4 regions of the Klebsiella sp. WOUb02 genome follow, and region 4 is predicted to be linked to each of the others. Evidence: predicted binding sites of a transcription regulator. Region 4 holds the regulator's gene; each other region holds the start of a gene.
The links. The regulator CRP, encoded in region 4, controls carbon source genes, mostly activating them, when cyclic AMP is high. The targets are predictions, from matches to a motif close to ATGTGANNNNNNTCACAT.
Positions count from the first base shown of each region.

Region 1: a site for CRP is predicted at 2,028-2,045, ahead of msrB (peptide-methionine (R)-S-oxide reductase MsrB). Genes of this name have one in related genera too.
Region 2: a site for CRP is predicted at 2,305-2,322, ahead of rbsD (D-ribose pyranase). Genes of this name have one in related genera too.
Region 3: a site for CRP is predicted at 2,001-2,018, ahead of ABOC21_RS26095 (glutathione S-transferase). Genes of this name have one in related genera too.

Region 1 covers NZ_CP170110.1:1,509,091-1,513,013, reverse strand. The annotation lists gene ABOC21_RS14125 (D-hexose-6-phosphate mutarotase) at 1-739, opposite strand, end outside; gene gapA (glyceraldehyde-3-phosphate dehydrogenase) at 827-1,822, opposite strand; gene msrB (peptide-methionine (R)-S-oxide reductase MsrB) at 2,162-2,563, shown strand; partial or broken gene ABOC21_RS14110 (YeaC family protein) at 2,620-2,896, shown strand; gene yajD (HNH nuclease YajD) at 2,957-3,301, opposite strand; partial or broken gene ABOC21_RS14100 (glycoside hydrolase family 18 protein) at 3,428-3,923, opposite strand, start outside.
Region 2 covers NZ_CP170110.1:3,741,614-3,745,536, reverse strand. The annotation lists gene ravA (ATPase RavA) at 1-15, opposite strand, end outside; gene kup (low affinity potassium transporter Kup) at 354-2,222, shown strand; gene rbsD (D-ribose pyranase) at 2,409-2,828, shown strand; gene rbsA (ribose ABC transporter ATP-binding protein RbsA) at 2,839-3,923, shown strand, end outside.
Region 3 covers NZ_CP170110.1:3,929,383-3,933,305, forward strand. The annotation lists gene ABOC21_RS26090 (PTS mannitol transporter subunit IICBA) at 1-1,695, opposite strand, end outside; gene ABOC21_RS26095 (glutathione S-transferase) at 2,189-2,797, shown strand; gene selA (L-seryl-tRNA(Sec) selenium transferase) at 2,904-3,923, shown strand, end outside.
Region 4 covers NZ_CP170110.1:4,193,955-4,197,877, forward strand. The annotation lists gene ABOC21_RS27355 (YccS/YhfK family putative transporter) at 1-2,056, opposite strand, end outside; gene crp (cAMP-activated global transcriptional regulator CRP) at 2,109-2,741, opposite strand; gene ABOC21_RS27365 (OsmC family protein) at 3,048-3,452, shown strand; gene ABOC21_RS27370 (phosphoribulokinase) at 3,508-3,923, opposite strand, start outside.

The sequences.
Region 1 (3,923 bases), 1.6 Mb from region 4:
CCGGGCCGGGGTTCCAGCCCACCACGTTGCTGTTATGGTGATGAATAACGTCAATGCTGCGGTTCAGCGCGCCGTCGTGGATAACGCTGCAGGCATCCGCGTTGAGGTAGACGCGGTCGGTGCGATCCGGGAAGGTCTCTTCGCCGTGGCTCAGCACGCCTTCCTGCGCGTTGTTCACCTTATCAATATAGCGCTCGCCGAGGCCGCTAACCTTCACCGCCGCGATATCCCCGACGTTGAAGTAGCTATGCAGGGCGGAGGTGGTTTCGAATTCGCCGTGCGCTTCCAGTTCGATTTCGCAGGTTTTACCCAGCTTGAAGCGCGCGTACAGCGTAAATTCGTGCGGCCAGTACTGACGGGTCTTATCGCTGCTTTTCAGTTCGAAGGTCAGCAGCACGCCGCTTTCGTCTTCATTATGACCCTTCAGCGCCCACGGCAGATTGCGCGCGAAACCGTGGGAGGGGAGGCCCTGCTGTGCCGACGGGCCAAACCACGGCCAGCAGATCGGCACGCCGCCGCGCAGCGCGACGCCGGTTTTAAACGGCGTGTTCCCGCTCAGCCACAGCACCTCTTCTTCTCCGGCGGGTTTCCAGGAGAGCAGATGCGCGCCCTGGAAGGCGACGGAGGCTTTGACCTGCGGATGGTCAACGACGATCAGCTCAAGGTCGTCAAGTTGGCGGCGGGAGAGGACCGGGGTAACTTGTTCAATAACCGGGAGAGCAAAAATTTTGTTAATCATGGTGCAATCCTTGGTGTACAGGTACGGAGTTAAGCCATAAAAAAAGGCGACCGAAGTCGCCTTTTTGGATCAGGTTCTCATCTCAACTTATTTGGAGATGTGAGCGATCAGGTCCAGAACTTTGTTGGAGTAGCCGGTTTCGTTGTCGTACCATGAAACCAGTTTCACGAAGTTGTCGTTCAGGGCGATACCTGCTTTAGCATCGAACACGGAAGTGCAAACTTCGCCGTTGAAATCGGTAGATACAACGTCGTCTTCGGTGTAGCCCAGAACGCCTTTCATTGCGCCTTCGGAAGCAGCTTTGATAGCTTTCTTAATGTCTTCGTAAGAAGCAGCTTTTTCCAGACGAACGGTCAGATCCACAACGGATACGTTCGGAGTAGGAACGCGGAACGCCATACCGGTCAGTTTGCCATTCAGTTCTGGCAGGACTTTACCTACAGCTTTAGCAGCGCCGGTAGAGGACGGGATGATGTTCTGGGATGCGCCGCGGCCGCCGCGCCAGTCTTTATGAGACGGGCCATCAACGGTTTTCTGAGTTGCGGTGGTCGCATGAACGGTGGTCATCAGCGCTTCGATGATGCCGAAGTTGTCGTTGATAACTTTAGCCAGCGGTGCCAGGCAGTTAGTGGTGCAGGATGCGTTAGAAACGATGTCCTGACCTTCGTATTTGTCAAAGTTAGCGCCTTTAACAAACATCGGAGTGTTGTCTTTGGACGGGCCAGTCAGAACGACTTTTTTCGCGCCAGCAGTGATGTGTTTACGAGCGGTTTCGTCAGTCAGGAACAGACCAGTTGCTTCAGCAACGATGTCAACGCCTACTTCGTCCCACTTCAGGTTAGCCGGATCGCGTTCAGCGGTAACACGGATTTTTTTACCGTTAACGACCAGATGACCGTCTTTCACTTCAACGGTACCGTTGAAACGGCCGTGAGTGGAGTCATACTTCAGCATGTAAGCCATGTAGTCAGCGTCTAACAGGTCGTTGATTGCAACGATCTCGATGTCAGAACGTTCTTGAGCAGCACGGAAAACAATGCGACCGATACGGCCAAAACCGTTGATACCTACTTTGATAGTCATATATTCCACCAGCTATTTGTTAGTGAATAAAAGGTTGCCTGTAAAATTACAAAAACCTTACGCAGCGTCAAGCGGAATCGTGTCAATCATTGCGACAAATCAATCCAGAGCACACCTTTGCGCGATTGATTTGCCTCACTCTCCCTTTGAGCCCAATTCCATATGGGGTCTGCGCGCGGAATTTTAAAGGTCATTAAAGATAAAAATGTGATTTATGTCACAATTATCTAGCTGCCCATCGGCATCGAATAAGTTTAGAACAAAACTCCACGCTTCATTGTTAATGTTTTGTTAGAATCGAAGGGTTAAAGTTGTCCTTTCACAGCGAGAAGCATGCACATGTCGAATAAACCCTCCTCGGACGAGCTCAAAAAAGAGTTGAGCGAGATGCAGTTTTACGTGACGCAGAATCACGGCACCGAGCCGCCGTTCACCGGCCGACTGCTCCACAACAAGCGAGACGGCGTCTACCACTGCCTGGTGTGCGACGCGGCGCTGTTTCACTCGCAAACCAAGTATGATTCAGGCTGCGGCTGGCCGAGCTTTTTTGAGCCGGTAAGCGAAGAGGCGATTCGCTATCTTAACGATTACTCTCACGGTATGCAGCGCACGGAAATTCGCTGCGGTAAGTGCGATGCTCATCTTGGACACGTCTTCCCGGATGGTCCGCAGCCGACCGGCGAGCGTTTTTGCGTAAACTCGGCCTCGTTAAGCTTCAGCGATGAGGATAATGGCGAGTAGATCAAGGGCTAGAGAAACGATTCAGCAAATTATTCCAATGCGGAGTTGAGCGGACGATGGATATCGAGCAAATTATCGACAGTATGACCCCGGAAGTTTATCAGCGTCTGGCCACGGCGGTGGAGCTGGGAAAATGGCCGGATGGGGTAGCGTTAACTCCGGAGCAGAAAGAGAACAGCCTGCAGCTGGTGATGCTGTGGCAGGCGCGGCACAACGTCCAGGCCCAGCATATGACCATCGATACCAGCGGGCAGATGGTGATGAAGAGCAAGCAGCAGACTGAAAGTGGAGTTCGGCATTACGCCAGAACCTATTGTGACTTTTAAATCCTGAGCGGATGCTTATGCAGGCCCGGCGGGTTTCGCCGCCGGGCGCTGAAGCTTTACGAACCGGTTACTTCTTGTTCATCATCGCTTTAAGGTCGGCAAACGGATTATATTTTGCCTCACCGACGCTCTTTTGCGCGTCTTCGCCCGCCACCACCGTTGAACCATACAGATCGGCTTCCGTGTATTTGGAGTGCTCGTGGTCGTGACAGTACAGGCATAGCATCTCCCAGTTGCTGCCATCTTCCGGGTTATTGCTGTGATCGTGATCGATATGGTGCACCGTCAGCTCACGCAGGTTCGAATAGACAAATTCACGGGAACAGCGTCCGCAGACCCACGGGAAGAGTTTTAGCGCCTTTTCGCGATAGCCAACTTCCAGACGGGCGTAGTTTTTGGGGATAAAAGCCATAAAGCCCCATGCCTCCTGTAGCAAATGAAAAGCTGCGCCAGAGCCTGGCGCAGCCGATTGCGGCAATCATAACCTATCCCAGGGCGCGACACACCTCATCTCCTGCAGGGCGGCCTGGTTCGCGGGTTAGTGCTTAATCCCCAGCGATTCCGCCAGTCTGTCTGGCCAGCTGGTTTTGCTCATCGGCGCCGTACTCCCAGAACATCGCGCCTGCCAGCCCCTTACTCTTGATATAGTCGGCCTTGAGGGCCACGGAACGCGGGTTTTCGTAGGAGAGCGCAAACAGTTCCTTGCCGTCCGTCGACTGCACCGACAGCCACGGCACCTTCGCCTGGTCATCCCAGTGCTCGCTAAAGCGCTGGTGCGGATCGTTAAGTAGCTTCGCGACGATATCGTTGTACTTCACGTAGGTATCTTTGCTCAGATCGAAGCCCAGAGATTTGAACAGGGCGATCTGTTCGGCGCCGAAGTAAGGCCGGGTGGCGGGATTTTTCTGCGCATCGGGTTTGCTCCAGTCGATACCCGGCTCAACCGCCCGTTTGGGCACCCGGCCATAGAAACCAATGCCGAGGTTCATCTGGCCCGGCTGCAAACCGGCGGCAAGATAGTTGTTAACCACAAA
Region 2 (3,923 bases), 450 kb from region 4:
ATGTGATTGAGCCATAATTGAGTTGCGTGCTTTTTCATGTGTCGTTATTGAGTCGAGTATAGATGTTTGATTAGGTGCGGTAATAGCCTGAAGATTCGATTTATTTTCTTTGAGCCAGGTTAATATGATGTCCGTTAGGGGTACGATTCAGCAAATAATCGTGCATACTGTGCGCTTTTTGTGAGCCTGAGGACCGGGAACACATTTGTTTTATATACACAAAAACATTCAAGTTGCGGCAAGGCAGCAAGGGATGAAATCCCCTGGCGCACGGCTATGTGACCGGGATTTCTGGACGCCAGCAGCGCAGAAGCAGCTTGAAAAATGATATGTATAAACGAAAAGACTAGTCTATGAGCTCTGATAATAAGCAATCGCTTCCGGCAGTAACGCTGGCGGCAATCGGCGTGGTGTACGGCGATATTGGTACCAGCCCACTGTATACGCTACGTGAATGTCTGTCAGGTCAGTTTGGGTTTGGCGTTGAACGTGATGCTGTTTTTGGCTTCCTGTCGCTAATTTTCTGGCTGTTAATTTTTACCGTATCACTCAAATATATTACCTTCGTTATGCGGGCGGACAACGCCGGTGAGGGGGGGATCCTGACGCTAATGTCGCTGGCGGGGCGCAACACCTCCGCGCGAACAACGTCGGTGCTGGTTATCCTCGGGCTGATTGGCGGCAGCTTCTTCTATGGCGAGGTGGTCATTACCCCGGCGATCTCGGTGATGTCGGCGATTGAGGGGCTGGAAATTATTGCCCCCAATCTGGATACCTGGATTGTCCCGATCTCCATCATTGTGCTGACCCTGCTGTTTGCCATCCAGAAGCACGGCACCAGTATGGTGGGTAAGCTGTTTGCGCCGATTATGCTGATTTGGTTCCTGCTGCTGGCGGTGCTCGGCGCGCGCAGCATTATTGCGAATCCACAAGTCCTGCAGGCGCTGAACCCGTACTGGGCGGTGCACTTCTTCCTCGAATATAAGACCGTCTCTTTTGTCGCTCTCGGGGCGGTGGTGCTCTCCATTACCGGCGTTGAGGCGCTGTATGCCGATATGGGCCACTTCGGCAAATTGCCTATTCGCCTGGCGTGGTTCTCTGTGGTGCTGCCTTCGCTGGTGCTGAACTACTTCGGCCAGGGGGCTTTGCTGCTCAAACATCCTGAGGCGATCAAAAACCCGTTCTTCCTGCTGGCTCCCGAATGGGCGCTGATCCCGATGCTGATTATCGCCGCTCTGGCGACGGTGATTGCCTCCCAGGCGGTTATTTCCGGGGTCTTCTCGTTGACCCGTCAGGCGGTGCGCCTCGGATATCTATCGCCAATGCGCATCATCCATACCTCCGAGATGGAATCCGGGCAGATCTATATCCCGTTTATCAACTGGCTGCTGTACGTTTCGGTGGTCATCGTGATTATCAGCTTCGAGCACTCCTCCAACCTGGCGGCGGCGTACGGTATTGCGGTGACGGGTACCATGGTGCTGACCACTATTCTGTTCACCACCGTGGCGCGTCAAAACTGGCACTGGAATAAATTCCTCGTGGCGTTGCTGTTTATCGCCTTTATGTGCATTGACCTGCCGCTGTTCTCGGCCAACCTCGATAAGATCGTCTCCGGCGGCTGGCTGCCGCTGACCCTCGGCCTGGTGATGTTCACCGTGATGACCACCTGGAAGAGCGAGCGTTTCCGCCTGCTGCGCCGGATGCACGAACACGGCAACTCGCTGGAAGCGATGATCTCCTCGCTGGAGAAATCGCCGCCGGTCCGCGTTCCGGGCACTGCGGTCTATATGTCCCGCGCCCTGAACGTCATTCCGTTTGCTCTGTTGCACAACCTCAAGCACAACAAGGTGCTGCATGAGCGGGTGATCCTGCTGACGCTGCGGACCGAAGATGCGCCTTACGTGCACAACGTTCGCCGGGTGCAGATCGAGCAAATCTCACCGTCGTTCTGGCGCGTGGTGGCGAGCTACGGCTGGCGCGAAACGCCGAATGTGGAAGAGGTTTTCCACCGCTGCGGGCTGGAAGGGCTGAGCTGCCGGATGATGGAAACCTCGTTCTTCATGTCGCATGAATCGCTGATTATCGGTAAACGGCCGTGGTATCTGCGGCTGCGCGGCAAGCTCTATCTTCTGCTGCAGCGCAACGCCCTGCGGGCGCCGGATCAGTTTGAGATCCCGCCTAACCGGGTCATTGAGCTGGGTACCCAGGTCGAAATTTGATGTTCCGAAGCCCTTCCTTGCGAAGGGCTTTTTATCGCTATTGGCCTGCGCTCACTTTTCTCTCCCTGCGCTTTGCGAAACGTTTCGATGGCGATCACATTTCTCTCTTCTGGCGGTGGTTTTCTGCGCGCAATTTGACAATACTCTGTTCAGCGAAACGTTTCGCTACTGGAGCAGAAGAGAAAAATGAAAAAAGGCACCGTACTTAACGCTGATATTTCCTCGGTTATCTCCCGCCTGGGTCATACCGATACGCTGGTGGTTTGCGACGCCGGGTTGCCGGTTCCCCGCAGCAGCGCGCGTATTGATATGGCGTTAACCCAGGGCGTTCCCTCCTTTATGCAGGTTCTGGAGGTGGTAACGGCGGAAATGCAGGTTGAGGCGGCGATCCTTGCGGAAGAGATTAAAACTCATAATCCGCAGCTCCATGCGACGTTGCTCACTCACCTTGAGCTGCTGCAGCAATACCAGGGAAACACCATTGAAATTCGTTACACCAGTCATGAGCAGTTTAAAAAACAAACCGCGGATAGTCAGGCGGTGATTCGCAGCGGGGAGTGTTCCCCGTTTGCGAACGTCATTCTCTGTGCCGGCGTCACGTTCTGAGGTCGCCGATATGGAAGCCTTATTGCAATTAAAAGGGATCGATAAAGCGTTCCCGGGCGTCAAAGCGCTCTCCGGCGCCGCGCTCAACGTCTATGCCGGCCGGGTGATGGCGCTGGTGGGCGAAAACGGCGCCGGTAAGTCCACCATGATGAAGGTGCTGACCGGGATCTACGCCCGCGACGCCGGCTCCTTAACGTGGTTAGGAAAAGAGACCACTTTCAACGGGCCGAAATCCTCCCAGGAAGCCGGGATCGGCATTATCCACCAGGAACTCAACCTGATCCCTCAGCTGACGATCGCGGAGAATATTTTCCTCGGCCGTGAGTTCGTTAACCGGTTTGGCAAAATAGACTGGAAAACGATGTACGCCGAAGCGGACAAGCTGCTGGCGAAGCTGAACTTACGTTTTAACAGCCAGAAGCTGGTGGGCGATCTGTCGATCGGCGACCAGCAGATGGTTGAAATCGCCAAGGTGCTGAGCTTTGAGTCGAAGGTCATCATCATGGATGAGCCGACGGACGCCCTGACCGACACCGAAACGGACTCTCTGTTCCGCGTTATCCGCGAGCTGAAATCTCAGGGGCGCGGAATTGTCTATATCTCCCACCGGATGAAAGAGATCTTCGAGATTTGCGATGACGTTACCGTCTTTCGCGACGGGCAGTTTATTGCCGAGCGCGAGGTGGCGAGCCTGGACGAAGACCTGCTGATCGAGATGATGGTCGGTCGTAAGCTGGAAGACCAGTATCCGCGCCTGGATAAAGCGCCGGGCGCCGTGCGCCTGAAGGTCGATAACCTGTGCGGGCCGGGCGTGGAAAACGTCACCTTTACCCTGCGTCAGGGGGAAATTCTCGGCGTCGCCGGGCTGATGGGCGCCGGGCGCACGGAGTTGATGAAGGTCCTGTACGGCGCGCTGCCGCGCAGCAGCGGCTCCGTCACCCTCGACGGGCACGAAGTGGTCACCCGCTCCCCGCAGGATGGCCTGGCGAACGGCATCGTTTATATCTCCGAAGACCGTAAGCGCGATGGCTTAGTCCTCGGCATGTCGGTAAAGGAAAATATGTCGCTGACCGCGCTGCGCTACTTCAGCCACGC
Region 3 (3,923 bases), 260 kb from region 4:
CAGGACGCGATCTTTCGCTTCGATAGTGCCGTGCGGGACCGCGATGGACTCACCCAGGTAAGTGGAGGTCAGCTTTTCGCGATCCAGCATTGCCTGCACGTATTCCGGTTCAACGTAGCCGCCTTTGACCAACTGCTCGCCGGCAAAGAGAATGGCTTCTTCTTTGGTCGCCGCGTGACGACCGAGGAAGATATTTTCCGCCCCGAGCCTGAACAGGTGAGTATCGGCGGCGTCAAAGCTGTCCTGCAGGCTGTCGCGAACTTTCTCTTCGTTATCGGTATGGCGCTGCGCCGCGACCAGACGTTCGGTCAGGCTGGTGTACAGGCCGCTATCGAGGAAGTTGGTCAGCGAAATATGCTGAGCCTGCGGGACCTGGCGCATGGCGCGTTCGGTCAGGTCGCGGTGGGTAATCACCAGGTCGACGTCCGGCGGCAGGTTGTTAATCGCACAGTTGGTGACGGAGATATTGCTCAGTCCCGCATCCTGTACTTTCTTACGCAGCACGCCTGCGCCCATGGCGCTGGAACCCATACCGGCGTCGCAGGCAACGATGATTTTGCGCACGTGGCTCAGGTCGTTAGCGACATCGCCAGCGGCCAGCGGCGTCGCCGCGCCTTTGGAAGCGGACTTCATATCCTGCACACGGCGGGTTGCCGCATCGATATCCTCTTCCTCTTTCACTTTGCTGGTTTTCAGCAGAATGGCGGAGACCACGAAGGAGACGGCCATAGCGGCGATAATCGCAGCGATGTTAGCAAAATAGGTGCCTTTCGGCGTCATGGCCAGCACCGCCAGGATGGAGCCCGGAGAAGCCGGAGACACCAGGCCACCGTTGAGGATGGTCAGGGTGAACACGCCGGTCATACCGCCGAGGATAACGGCGAGGATCAGACGCGGGTTCATCAGCACGTACGGGAAGTAGATTTCGTGAATACCGCCGAGGAAGTGGATGATTGCCGCGCCGCCCGCGGACTGCTTGGCATTACCGCGACCAAAGAACATATACGCCAGCAGCACGCCCATCCCCGGACCCGGGTTCGCTTCAATCAGGAAGAAGATTGATTTGCCCAGCTCGTGGGACTGCTGAATACCCAGCGGCGAGAAGATACCGTGGTTGATGGCGTTGTTGAGGAACAGGATTTTCGCCGGTTCTACGAAGATAGACGCCAGCGGCAGCATGTCATGCACGACCATGAAGTTAACGCCCGCCGCCAGAATTTTCGACAGGACTTCAACCGCAGGGCCAATGCCGAGAAACGCCAGAATCGCGAGGATCATCCCGATGATGCCGGCGGAGAAGTTATTCACCAGCATCTCGAAGCCGGACTTAATCTTACCGTCTACCCAGCCGTCAAAATGTTTAATCGCCCAGCCGCCCAGCGGACCGGCAATCATCGCGCCGAGGAACATCGGCATATCGGCGCCGACGATCACGCCCATCGTGGTAATCGCGCCGACCACGCCGCCGCGCTCGCCGCCAATCAGCTTACCGCCGGTGTAACCGATCAGCAGCGGCAGCAGGTAGGTAATCATCGGGCCGACCAGCTTCGCCAGCGTTTCGCTCGGCAGCCATCCTGTCGGAATGAATAGTGCGGTGATGATACCCCACGCGATAAACGCGCCGATGTTTGGCATCACCATATTGCTAAGGAAACGACCAAAGCTTTGCACCTTGATCTTGATATCGGATGACATAAAACACCCCTTTTTCTGTTTTGCTTATCGCGTAGGCTAAAAGCCTGAGGCTTGTTGTTAATGTGGCGGCAGAGGAAGCCGGACCCTGATTGATAAAGCGAAATCTGGCACTGAATCGTAGAACTGTCCAGTGACCGGGTCTTTATGTGATCTGTGTCACGTGAATATAGGCGATCGTGAGGTGTATATAGTGATTTGTGTCACATAATGGCTGTGCAAAAAAGCGTCCGGGGGATAATTTGCGGCCGAAAATGCGATTTAATGTGATAAATGTCACAATTTTGTATCTGATAATAATTTTTTATATGTGATGTTTGTCACAAAATATCGGCGCTTGTTTTTAGCGCCTGTGATCTCAGGCAGATTTCGCGGGCCGGCGTTGGCCCATGCGGATCGGTTGTATAACGTCCAGGGCTGATTGCCGCGACGTCCCGCCTGCCTTTTGTCCGCGCCTGAACCATACTTAGATTTTTGTTGGCGAAAGGAGCAGGCAATGAAACTGATCGGCAGCTATACCAGTCCCTTTGTGCGCAAAATTTCCGTCATACTGCTGGAAAAAGATATTCCCTTCGAGTTCGTCAATGAATTCCCCTGGAGCGAAACCAGCGGCGTCGCGAAATATAATCCGTTAGGCAAGGTGCCGGTACTGGTGACCGACGACGGCGAGTGCTGGTTCGACTCGCCGATTATTGCGCAATATCTGGAACTGCTCGGCGTGATGCCGGATATGCTGCCGACCGAGCCGCAGGCGGCGCTGAAAATACGGCAGCTGGAGGCGCTGGCTGACGGCGTGATGGAGGCGGCGCAGGCACTGGTGCGTGAAAAGGCGCGTCCGCCGGCCCAGCAGTCGGAAACGGAGCTGCTGCGCCAACGCGAGAAGGTGGCTCGCGGCCTGGATGCGCTGGAGGCCTACGCGGCCGACGGCACCCTGCGCGGGGATGAGATTAACCTGGCGTCGATCTCCGCGGCCTGCGCCATTGCCTATCTTAACTTCCGCCGCGTGGCGCCGGGCTGGTGCGCGACGCGGCCTCGGCTGATTGCGCTGGTTGAGGCGCTCTTTCAGCGCGCCAGTTTTGCCCGCACGGAACCGCCAAGGAGTTGACCCAGGCGGGTAACAGTTTCCGCGCGCAGGCGTTACAATTGCCGCTCAATTGTTGACTCCCTCTCCCGTCGGGAGGGGGGAAAATAACCTATCGCCAGGCTCATTCATGACTACCGATACTCGCGCGCTTTATACCCAACTTCCGGCCACCGACCGTCTGCTCCGCGATCCCGCTTTCTCGTCCGTGCTGGCTCGATACGGCCACGCCCAGGTTGTCGCCCTGCTGCGCCAGATGCTGGAGCTGGCGCGGGAGCATATCCGCCTGAGCCACGCGCTGCCCGACTGGTGCGGCGACTGGGGGCGGGAGGCCGAACGGCGGCTGGCGCAGACGATGGAAAGCGCGCTGCGCCCGGTTTTCAACCTGACGGGAACGGTGCTGCATACCAATTTAGGCCGCGCGATCCAGGCCGAGGTCGCGGTGGAGGCGGTTGCGCAGGCGATGCGGGCGCCGGTTACCCTTGAATACAGCCTCGACGACGGCGGGCGCGGCCACCGCGATCGCGCGCTGGCAGATCTGCTGTGCCGCCTGACCGGCGCGGAAGACGCCTGCATCGTCAATAACAACGCCGCGGCGGTGCTGCTGATGCTGGCGGCAACGGCCAGCGGCAAAGAGGTCGTGCTCTCGCGCGGCGAGCTGGTGGAGATTGGCGGCGCGTTTCGCATCCCTGACGTGATGCGTCAGGCGGGCTGCGTTTTACACGAGGTGGGCACTACCAACCGCACCCATGCGAAAGATTATCGCCAGGCCGTGGGTGAGAATACCGGGCTGCTGATGAAGGTGCATACCAGCAACTACAGCATTGCCGGTTTTACTAAAAGCGTGGATGAGGCGGAGCTGGCGGCGCTGGGCCGCGAGCTGGATATTCCGCTGGTGGTCGATCTGGGCAGCGGTTCGCTGGTGGACCTGAGCGAGTACGGCCTGCCGAAGGAGCCGATGCCGCAGGAGATGATTGCCGCCGGCGTCAGCCTGGTGAGCTTCTCCGGCGATAAGCTGCTCGGCGGCCCGCAGGCGGGGATTATCGTCGGTAAAAAGGCGATGATTGCCCGCCTGCAGCAGCACCCGCTCAAGCGCGCGCTGCGCGCCGATAAAATGACCCTTGCGGCGCTGGAGGCCACCCTGCGCCTC
Region 4 (3,923 bases):
AGATGCCGTGATGCGGGCGCTGACGCCATGCCACCGACGAGATGGTGTGCATGGTGTTCAGATGATCGAGGATCCGCTGCAGGTGCTGCTCCATGGTACTCAGCGGGCCGCGGGGCACGTCCGCATCCTGCGACTCCATGATATTCACCTCGCCGGCGCTGCCCGGGCCGTCGGTATCCAGCCGCTGCTGGCAGCGCTGCAGCGCAATCTCACAGGATTCAAGGTAGCGGCGGGCCAGATCCGGCGTCAGCATGTTGTGCTCGCGGGCCAGCGTGGTCATGGCGTTGATATGCTCGACAATAAACTGGCTATGGGTGACCCACAGCTTCATATCGTCAAGATAACGTGAGTTAAAGCCGGGCTCCTGCATCGCCTGATTCAGCGAGTTATACAGCGAGTTATGCGCCTGATTGACGCGCATCCGCCGATAGGCCAGCGCCGGCGCCTGGTGGTCTTCGCTGAGAATGAGGCGGATGGCTTCCTGGTCCGCCTCCAGCGCGTCGTGGGCGTTTTTACGCAGCAGCCCGCTCTGCCACTGCGGCCACAGCCATACCATCCCGCCGAAGGCGATCAGGCACCCGATAAGCGTATCGATAAGCCTGGCGACGATAAACTGTTCGCCGTTGAGCGTTAGCAGCTGCAGGGTATACACCGCCGTGACGGTAAAGCCCACCATCGCCCAGCCGTAGCTCTTGCGAATAATCAGATAGCTCAATAGCGTGATAATCAGCATCGCGGTCAGCGTATAGCCCTCCGGGACGTGGAAGTGCAGCGTCAGTCCGGCAATCACCAGGCCGGCAAGGGTCCCTGCCGCCCGGTGGACGATGCGGACCCGCGTCGCGCCGTAGCCGTTCTGGGTAACGAAGAGCACCGTCATCAGGATCCAGTAGGGTTTGGGAAGATTTAGCGCGCTACCCATCAGGCTTGCGGCGGTGAGCATCACGCAGATGCGGGCGGCGCTGCGCAAAGCCGGCGATTTATAAGAGAGATAGCTTTTTAGCGCAGGCAGCAGCGGCAGGCGCCGCTCCTTATCGGCCATTAGGTTACGCGCGTACAGCGGCCGCTGGGTGCGTAGCACCCGGGCAAGGCGGCCGAAGTGCCATGCGCAGAACTGCCCGACTGGGTTGTCGGGGTGCTGCGAGGCAATCTTCTCCAGCGCGCCGATCTGCTTATCCATGTTAAAGCGCTGCGGATAGCGGTGGTACAGGATGTCGTCCGCCAGTACCCTCAGCCGCGCCGCGACGGTTTGCGCATTCCAGCGGATTACCGCTTCAGCGTGGCTGCGTTCGACCAGCTTCTGCACCTCTTCCGGCTGATGCAGGCTGACGGAAATGTGCTCCTGGAGATCGAGGGCAATCTGAAACGCCCGCAGCAGGCGCTTATGATCGTTACGCTGATTGGCCGCCAGCATATGCATCTGCTGGTAGCACAGGGTGATCAGATCGACGACCTTTTGCTGGCGGGTCAGCAGAGGAGGCAGCGAGGTTGCCGGGTCGATATGCTGGGTCAGCAGGCTGTATTTGGCTTCACAGTAGTTGGCCAGCTCCCGGTAGAGCAGGCTGAGCGATTCGCGCAGCGGCTGCTCGCGCCATAGCCAAAACCAGAACCAGTTGAATAGCCCGTACCACAGCGTGCCGAGCGCGTAGATCAGCAGCGGCTCCCAGACCGGCATATTGCCGGCGAGGCTCAGGGTAAAGATGGCGGCAATCAGCGAGGCGGGCAGCAGCCTCGCGTGCAGCGAGCTGATTTCCGCCGTGACGCCAAGGAGCAGGGTCAGGCCGCTGAGAATTAAAGGGAGCGGGATATCATGCTGGAGAAGGAGCTGAACGATCAGGCTGCAGCCGGCAAAAAGCGAGCCGCCAATAATCAGGCGTTTAAAGAAACGTTTATGCGGCGTATCAAGACCGGCGACGTTGCAGCATGCGGGAACCAGCGAGAACAGCAGGCCCTGCTGCAGATGACCGAGAAGGAGGCCAATTGCGACCGGCAGACACAGCACCAGCGTTTGCCGCAGTGCGTAGTTGACTTCCGGGTGGTAAATCAGCCTGCGCCACATAGAGGGAAAACAGAAACGGCGTATTGCGGGAGCAATACGCCGTTTTATCAGCTTAACGCGTGCCGTAGACGACGATAGTTTTACCGTGGGCGGAGATCAGATTTTGATCTTCCAGCATCTTCAGAATACGGCCAACGGTTTCACGCGAGCAGCCGACGATCTGACCGATTTCCTGACGGGTAATTTTGATTTGCATACCGTCCGGGTGAGTCATGGCGTCAGGCTGTTTTGCCAGGTTCAGCAACGTCTGGGCGATACGGCCGGTGACGTCAAGGAAGGCAAGGTTACCGACTTTCTCAGAGGTAACCTGCAGACGGCGGGCCATCTGCGATGAGAGACGCATCAGGATGTCCGGGTTAACCTGGATCAGCTGACGGAATTTTTTATAGGAGATTTCGGCCACTTCACATGCGGTTTTCGCACGTACCCAGGCGCTACGCTCCTGGCCTTCTTCAAACAAGCCTAATTCACCGATGAAATCGCCCTGGTTGAGGTAAGAGAGAATCATCTCTTTACCTTCTTCATCCTTGATGAGCACAGCCACAGAGCCTTTGACGATGTAGTACAACGTTTCTGCTTTTTCACCCTGGTGGATCAGCGTGCTTTTAGATGGGTACTTATGAATGTGGCAATGAGACAAGAACCATTCGAGGGTAGGGTCTGTTTGCGGTTTGCCAAGCACCATGCGCGGTTATCCTCTGTTATAAGCTATCTCCGGGTGCCGACACTACACGGCATCCGGGCATGCAATCGTATTGTTTCCCTATGCCTGGGAAGCTGGCTGGTGATTTTTCTGCAGCCTGTAATGTGAATTCCTCTGCATACATGCAGTACATCAATGTAATACTGTAGCATCCTGACTGTTTTAGCATAGCTTTTGCCGCATGTCTCCTGGTGTCTCGCTTCAGCATGATGCAGGTCGCCTTCCGTTGCCAGATTTGTTATGTGCGCGTAATCTGTCAGGAAAATTGCAACCTTGGAGTTAAGTTTTATGCAAGCTCGTGTGAAATGGGTCGAAGGGTTAACCTTCATTGGTGAGTCGGCTTCCGGCCACCAGATTTTGATGGACGGCAACTCCGGGGATAAAGCGCCGAGCCCGATGGAAATGGTGCTGATGGCCGCCGGCGGCTGCAGCGCCATCGACGTGGTCTCAATTTTGCAGAAAGGACGCCATGATGTGACCAACTGTGAGGTGAAGCTGACCTCTGAGCGTCGGGAAGAGGCGCCGCGCCTGTTTACCCACATCAACCTGCATTTTATCGTCACCGGCCGCGAGCTGAAGGATGCGGCCGTTTCGCGGGCGGTGGACCTGTCGGCGGAAAAATACTGCTCGGTGGCGCTGATGCTGCAAAAAGCGGTAAATATCACGCATTCGTACGAGGTTATTGCGGGCTAAGCCGAATGACCAGCCCGTCGCCCCGGTTTGCGTCGCCGCCGGGGTTGCTAACGGCTTAACCGATCTTTTTCCCCGCCATCAGCCGTTCAACCAGCGGCGCCATGATCAGCTCCATCGCCAGCCCCATTTTGCCGCCCGGCACCACCAGCGTGTTGATATGCGAGATAAACGACCCTTGCAGCATCGCCAGCAGCCACGGGAAGTCGATATCCTGCAGATTGCGGAAGTGGATCACCACAAAGCTTTCATCCAGCGAGGGAATGCCTTTGGCGGCGAAGGGGTTCGACGTATCAACGGTGGGGACCCGCTGGAAGTTGATATGGGTGCGCGAGAACTGCGGGGTGATGAAGTTAATATAATCCTCCATCGAACGGACGACCGAATCCATCACCGCCTCGCGGGAATGCCCGCGTTCGCTGGTGTCGCGGATCAGCTTCTGAATCCACTCCAGGTTGACGATAGGCACGACGC